3 regions of the Paenibacillus sp. V4I7 genome follow, and region 1 is predicted to be linked to each of the others. Evidence: a T-box and tRNA genes for the amino acid it is inferred to sense, from the RefSeq annotation. Region 1 holds a T-box; the other regions hold tRNA genes.
What was found. A T-box is a leader RNA that pairs with one kind of tRNA and senses whether it is charged. The one in region 1 lies ahead of QFZ80_RS25650 (valine--tRNA ligase), so its partner is inferred to be a tRNA-Val.
Positions count from the first base shown of each region.

Region 1 (2,182 bases):
CACAACTGACGGGAAATACACCAATCACGCACGTTTTCAATCCAGTTTAAGTAAATTTTCTCGAAACGATCCGGAACGAAGTTAACACCTTTACCTGTTTTTTGTGCATCAATCGCTTGATCAGCAAGCGGCTGCATTTTCACAAACCATTGCGTTGATAAATAAGGCTCGATCACTGCGCCGCTGCGCTCGCTATGACCTACTTGATGAACGTGTTCCTCTATTTTGATAAGAACACCTTGCTCCTTCAAGTCAGCGACAATTTGCTTGCGGCATTCAAAACGATCTTTCCCCTGGTAAGGACCCGCATTCGCGTTCATCGTGCCGGTTTCGTCCATAACCAGAATTTGCGGTAGGTCGTGACGCTTCCCGACTTCGAAGTCATTCGGATCGTGAGCCGGTGTAATTTTTACGGCGCCGCTTCCGAACTCTTTTTCAACATAATCATCCGCAATGATCGGAATCTCGCGATTCACGATCGGGAGAAGCAGCGTTTTGCCGATGAGATGCTGGTAGCGCTCATCCTTCGGATGAACAGCAACCGCTGTATCGCCAAGCATCGTCTCAGGACGTGTTGTGGCAACAACGATTGAACCTGTTCCGTCGGTTGTTTTGTATTCTAAGTGATAGAGGGCGCCTTGCACCTCTTTATATTCTACCTCAATGTCAGATAGCGCTGTACGAGCCGCTGGATCCCAGTTAATAATATAATTCCCGCGATAGATGAGGCCTTTCTCATAAAGACTTACGAATACTTCACGAACAGCTTGTGATAAGCCCTCATCCAAGGTGAATCGCTCACGCGAATAGTCCAACGAGAAGCCCATTTTGGCCCATTGCTCACGAATTGTATTCGCATATAGCTCTTTCCACTCCCACACCTTCTCCAAGAACTTCTCGCGTCCGAGATCATAACGTGATTGTCCTTGCTCGCGGAGCTTTTGCTCTACCCTTGTTTGGGTAGCAATACCCGCATGATCAGATCCAGGCAGCCATAGTGCGTCATAACCCTGCATCCTTTTGGTACGAATTAAAATATCCTGCAGTGTAAAATCAAGCGCATGCCCGATATGCAGCATACCTGTTACGTTCGGAGGCGGAATCACAATGGTGTAGGTTTCTGCATCAGGACGGGTGCCCGCTTTGAAAAATTCATTTTTAATCCAGTAATCGTACCACTTGCGCTCAGCTTCTTTTGGATCGTACGTAGTAGGCATTTGCAATTGTTCTTTGGTCTCATTAGCTTCAGTCATAAGATTACCTCCATTACTATTATCTCTGTTAAACAGGCTTATAAGGCCTGTAAGTCATCTTACATCGGCGTCCATTCAAACAAAAAAAGCCCTCCGCCCGCAAAGGACGAAAGGCTTGCTTCCGTGGTACCACCTTCATTCCGCGCAGCTTCAAAAGAAGCGCGTGGCTCTCAAACAGATAACGGCTGCGGCCGGCGAATGCTAATGCTGCTCACCGCATAAACGGGCGCATACAATCACACTCACAACTCCAGGGCGACTTCGTTCGGTTGCTTCCTATGGAACCTTTCAGCGCTACCAGTTCCACTCTCTGAAGGGCTTACCGCCTACTACTCCCTATCAACGTTTCCAATATTACTCAAAATGGTTTATATCATATGATATCGAACATTTGAAATAGAGTCAATATATCATTCCAGTATTACCTTTTATGCATAAAATATGCTTGCTTCCGAAAGATGTTACGAAAATGAATAAGAGCCCCCAGCCGCTATAAGCAGCCAAAGGCTCTTGCCTATGTATCTGTTATTTATCTAGGCAGATAAATAACCTGCCCAACTGAAATTTCCTGATCATTCATACGATTCAGAAGTTGAAGCTCACGCGGGTTGAGTTGATACCGTTTGGCAATCGAATCCAACGTATCTTCTTTCTGAACAATGCACATTTTTAGTTTCCTAAACTCTTGCGTTCCTGTGTTGCTTTGAAGAAATAGCCGCTTCCACTCCACGGCATCTATTCGCGTCTCTTCCGCAAGCGCAGCTTGCGCTTCCGCTTCTGCATTCCTCTTATCGGTGAGATACGAGCCTGCCTTAGAAAGAAGCGATTTAATACCGTACGGGTTGATGTCCACAGCCTCATCCGCCTTTTTGCCAAAGGCGACTTTGAGTTCTTTCTTGTCTTCCGTAACCACCGTGCTTTCTTGATGG
Region 1 is NZ_JAUSZD010000002.1:5,490,269-5,492,450, forward strand. Features, by position in the region: gene QFZ80_RS25650 (valine--tRNA ligase) at 1-1,253, opposite strand, end outside; T-box leader at 1,353-1,605, opposite strand; gene QFZ80_RS25655 (LysM peptidoglycan-binding domain-containing protein) at 1,783-2,182, opposite strand, start outside.

Region 2 (2,182 bases), 760 kb from region 1:
ATTTCCCGGACAATGCTTTCGATACTGCATATTTAGATACACCAACTCGATCCGCGATCTCCTGCATGGTAATTTTATTCGTTTTTGTCAAAGCTATCACTCCAAATCAGTATCCGACACTCGTGTTGATTTTGTAAACCAAACAATACTCTCATAATAATAACAAATTAGCATATATAAGTATACAAGAAGTGTTATCTCTAGTAGATGGAGAAAATAAAAAGAAGAGAAGGCGCTTATTAGCAACCTACTCTTCTTTACCGATAATGCGGTCAAGAGGACTCGAACCTCCACGGGGGGTTAGCCCACACGGACCTGAACCGTGCGCGTCTGCCAATTCCGCCATGACCGCGAAACAGAGAACTTTAGACTAGGTCTAAAGCTCCCCATAAATACTGAGTCATGTAGGATTCGAACCTACGACACCCTGATTAAAAGTCAGGTGCTCTACCAACTGAGCTAATGACTCATGGACATAAATAAAAAAAATGGCGGAGCTGACGGGATTCGAACCCGCGGTCTCCTGCGTGACAGGCAGGCATGTTGGGCCACTACACCACAGCTCCACACTATGTAAGACATCTAATATAGGGATCTTTTTGATAATATCAAAAGTCTCTCCTTATATAAGAGGTTGGTTGCGGGGGCAGGATTTGAACCTGCGGCCTTCGGGTTATGAGCCCGACGAGCTACCGGGCTGCTCCACCCCGCGACATTACTAGCATGATATTTTATTATCCCCGAAAAATGTTTAGCTAATGCGTTACACTTTTTAAGGTAAAATGGTGGAGGCTGACGGGATCGAACCGCCGACCCTCTGCTTGTAAGGCAGATGCTCTCCCAGCTGAGCTAAGCCTCCATGGGATATAACTAGAATATAGATGGTGACCCGTAGGGGACTCGAACCCCTGTTACCTCCGTGAAAGGGAGGTGTCTTAACCACTTGACCAACGGGCCTCGTAAACAGGCTTTTCTTATGTAAAAGTTTATTGGTGGCGGAGAGAGAGGGATTCGAACCCTCGAGACGCTTGTGACGCCTACACGATTTCCAATCGTGCTCCTTCGGCCAGCTCGGACACCTCTCCATGAAAAGCCTGGTATGTTATAAAAAATGGCTCCCCGAACAGGACTCGAACCTGTGACAACTCGATTAACAGTCGAGTGCTCTACCAACTGAGCTATCAGGGAAAACTGCTTGGCAACGTTCTACTCTCCCAGAACCCTGCGGTTCAAGTACCATCGACGCTGGAGGGCTTAACGGTCGTGTTCGAGATGGGAACGCGTGGGTCCCCTCCGCCATCATCACCAAACAGTCAAAGCGTGGTTTGCGCCTTGAAAACTAGATACGAAACTTGCGTAAAGTTAGAATTTTAGGTTTATTGGTTAAGCCCTCGACCGATTAGTATTCGTCAGCTGCATACATTGCTGCACTTCCACCTCGAACCTATCAACCTCGTCGTCTACAAGGGGTCTTACATACTGGGAAATCTCATCTTGAGGGGGGCTTCGCGCTTAGATGCTTTCAGCGCTTATCCCCTCCGTACATAGCTACCCAGCGATGCCTCTGGCGAGACAACTGGTACACCAGCGGTACGTCCATCCCGGTCCTCTCGTACTAAGGACAGCTCCTCTCAAATTTCCTACGCCCGCGACAGATAGGGACCGAACTGTCTCACGACGTTCTGAACCCAGCTCGCGTACCGCTTTAATGGGCGAACAGCCCAACCCTTGGGACCTACTTCAGCCCCAGGATGCGATGAGCCGACATCGAGGTGCCAAACCTCCCCGTCGATGTGGACTCTTGGGGGAGATAAGCCTGTTATCCCCAGGGTAGCTTTTATCCGTTGAGCGATGGCCCTTCCATTCGGTACCACCGGATCACTAAGTCCGACTTTCGTCCCTGCTCGACTTGTAGGTCTCGCAGTCAAGCTCCCTTATGCCTTTGCACTCTGCGAATGATTTCCAACCATTCTGAGGGAACCTTTAAACGCCTCCGTTACATTTTAGGAGGCGACCGCCCCAGTCAAACTGCCCACCTGACACTGTCCCCATACCGGATCACGGTACCAGGTTAGAACTCCGATACGATCAGGGTGGTATCCCAACGATGCCTCCACCCAAGCTGGCGCTCAGGCTTCAAAGGCTCCCACCTATCCTGTACAGATCGTACCAAAGTCCAATA
Region 2 is NZ_JAUSZD010000002.1:6,254,544-6,256,725, forward strand. Features, by position in the region: gene QFZ80_RS29265 (LacI family DNA-binding transcriptional regulator) at 1-91, opposite strand, end outside; tRNA gene QFZ80_RS29270 (tRNA-Leu) at 268-352, opposite strand; tRNA gene QFZ80_RS29275 (tRNA-Lys) at 397-469, opposite strand; tRNA gene QFZ80_RS29280 (tRNA-Asp) at 490-566, opposite strand; tRNA gene QFZ80_RS29285 (tRNA-Met) at 636-712, opposite strand; tRNA gene QFZ80_RS29290 (tRNA-Val) at 784-859, opposite strand; tRNA gene QFZ80_RS29295 (tRNA-Glu) at 883-957, opposite strand; tRNA gene QFZ80_RS29300 (tRNA-Ser) at 994-1,085, opposite strand; tRNA gene QFZ80_RS29305 (tRNA-Asn) at 1,113-1,188, opposite strand; rRNA gene rrf (5S ribosomal RNA) at 1,194-1,310, opposite strand; rRNA gene QFZ80_RS29315 (23S ribosomal RNA) at 1,380-2,182, opposite strand, start outside.
Region 2: it has a tRNA-Val gene. The T-box ahead of QFZ80_RS25650 (valine--tRNA ligase) is inferred to sense a tRNA for this amino acid. The anticodon was not compared.

Region 3 (2,182 bases), 1.5 Mb from region 1:
GCATGGGGAATAATCCAGCTACCTCCGTCGTCAATTCTTACGGTCAAAGCCACGACATCCCGAATTTGTTCATTTGCGATGCGAGTCTCTTCGTAACCTCCAGTGGAGGGAATCCCACCAACACGGTCATGGCGCTTGCAGCTAGAACTGCCGATTATATTATTGAACTTGCTAGCTCTTAATTGGCAAGCTAGCTTCATGGTGAATTGCATTGCCTGTAGTTACTCATCTACAATGGAAGAGAGCTTTAGACAATGAAAGGAGAAGTGACCTCCATGGCTATCGCAGAATTCACCATTATCCCTATAGGAACAGCTACCACCAGTCTTAGCGGTTATGTTGCAGATCTGCACAAAGAACTAGAGAAACATTCCGATATCGCTTTTGAAATGACACCTATGGGTACCATTCTAGAGGGTCCCATAGATCGATTGCTTGAAGTCATTCGAGCCGCCCACGAAGTCCCTTTTACGAATGGTGCAGAGCGAGTCTCGACATCTATCAAAATCGACGATCGCCGTGACAAACCGGCCTCTATGAAGCAAAAAATGAAGTCCGTTGCAGACAAGTTGAAATAGAAAAAAGCATCCTGCTTATGGATGCTTTTTCTTTATGTAAGGGGCGAACTCTGCCTTTTGGAGATTATATAAAACAAAAAAAGACCTCACGGCCTTCAACGTTTACTTATAAAAGTGAGTCATGTAGGATTCGAACCTACGACACCCTGATTAAAAGTCAGGTGCTCTACCAACTGAGCTAATGACTCAAGGTAAAATGGAGGCTGATGGATTCGAACCACCGAACTCGAAGAGAGCAGATTTACAGTCTGCCGTGTTTAGCCACTTCACTAAGCCTCCAGATGAGAGATAACCATGCTGCATTGTTGCAGCACAACCATCTCAATGGCTCGGGACGGAATCGAACCGCCGACACGAGGATTTTCAGTCCTCTGCTCTACCGACTGAGCTACCGAGCCTTATGTAATTGTCTTTAGCTTGTCCTAATTTACTAAAAAAAATAAATGGCGGAGCTGACGGGATTCGAACCCGCGGTCTCCTGCGTGACAGGCAGGCATGTTAGGCCACTACACCACAGCTCCAAACTATAAATGGTGCCGTCGAGAGGACTTGAACCCCCAACCTACTGATTACAAGTCAGTTGCTCTACCAGTTGAGCTACAACGGCATAAAGATAAAAATGGTGGAGGCTGACGGGATCGAACCGCCGACCCTCTGCTTGTAAGGCAGATGCTCTCCCAGCTGAGCTAAGCCTCCGACTGGATTGGTTTTATGATAGCGGCAGAGGGGCTCGAACCCCCGACCTTACGGGTATGAACCGTACGCTCTAGCCAGCTGAGCTACGCCGCCACACAAAAGGTATATATATTTGGAAACTGGCGGAGAGAGAGGGATTCGAACCCTCGCACCACTTACGCAGTCTAACCCCTTAGCAGAGGGTCCCCTTATAGCCACTTGGGTATCTCTCCAAGATATATATACACTCAGGAAATATTATTCCCTGAAAACTAGATACGAAACTTGCGTAAAGTTAGAATTTTAGGTTTATTGGTTAAGCCCTCGACCGATTAGTATTCGTCAGCTGCATGCATTGCTGCACTTCCACCTCGAACCTATCAACCTCGTCGTCTACAAGGGGTCTTACATACTGGGAAATCTCATCTTGAGGGGGGCTTCGCGCTTAGATGCTTTCAGCGCTTATCCCCTCCGTACATAGCTACCCAGCGATGCCTCTGGCGAGACAACTGGTACACCAGCGGTACGTCCATCCCGGTCCTCTCGTACTAAGGACAGCTCCTCTCAAATTTCCTACGCCCGCGACAGATAGGGACCGAACTGTCTCACGACGTTCTGAACCCAGCTCGCGTACCGCTTTAATGGGCGAACAGCCCAACCCTTGGGACCTACTTCAGCCCCAGGATGCGATGAGCCGACATCGAGGTGCCAAACCTCCCCGTCGATGTGGACTCTTGGGGGAGATAAGCCTGTTATCCCCAGGGTAGCTTTTATCCGTTGAGCGATGGCCCTTCCATTCGGTACCACCGGATCACTAAGTCCGACTTTCGTCCCTGCTCGACTTGTAGGTCTCGCAGTCAAGCTCCCTTATGCCTTTGCACTCTGCGAATGATTTCCAACCATTCTGAGGGAACCTTTAAACGCCTCCG
Region 3 is NZ_JAUSZD010000002.1:6,982,137-6,984,318, forward strand. Features, by position in the region: gene QFZ80_RS32645 (GMC family oxidoreductase) at 1-182, shown strand, start outside; gene QFZ80_RS32650 (MTH1187 family thiamine-binding protein) at 276-578, shown strand; tRNA gene QFZ80_RS32655 (tRNA-Lys) at 694-766, opposite strand; tRNA gene QFZ80_RS32660 (tRNA-Tyr) at 776-857, opposite strand; tRNA gene QFZ80_RS32665 (tRNA-Phe) at 904-976, opposite strand; tRNA gene QFZ80_RS32670 (tRNA-Asp) at 1,023-1,099, opposite strand; tRNA gene QFZ80_RS32675 (tRNA-Thr) at 1,110-1,185, opposite strand; tRNA gene QFZ80_RS32680 (tRNA-Val) at 1,199-1,274, opposite strand; tRNA gene QFZ80_RS32685 (tRNA-Met) at 1,294-1,367, opposite strand; tRNA gene QFZ80_RS32690 (tRNA-Ser) at 1,395-1,486, opposite strand; rRNA gene QFZ80_RS32695 (23S ribosomal RNA) at 1,566-2,182, opposite strand, start outside.
Region 3: it has a tRNA-Val gene. The T-box ahead of QFZ80_RS25650 (valine--tRNA ligase) is inferred to sense a tRNA for this amino acid. The anticodon was not compared.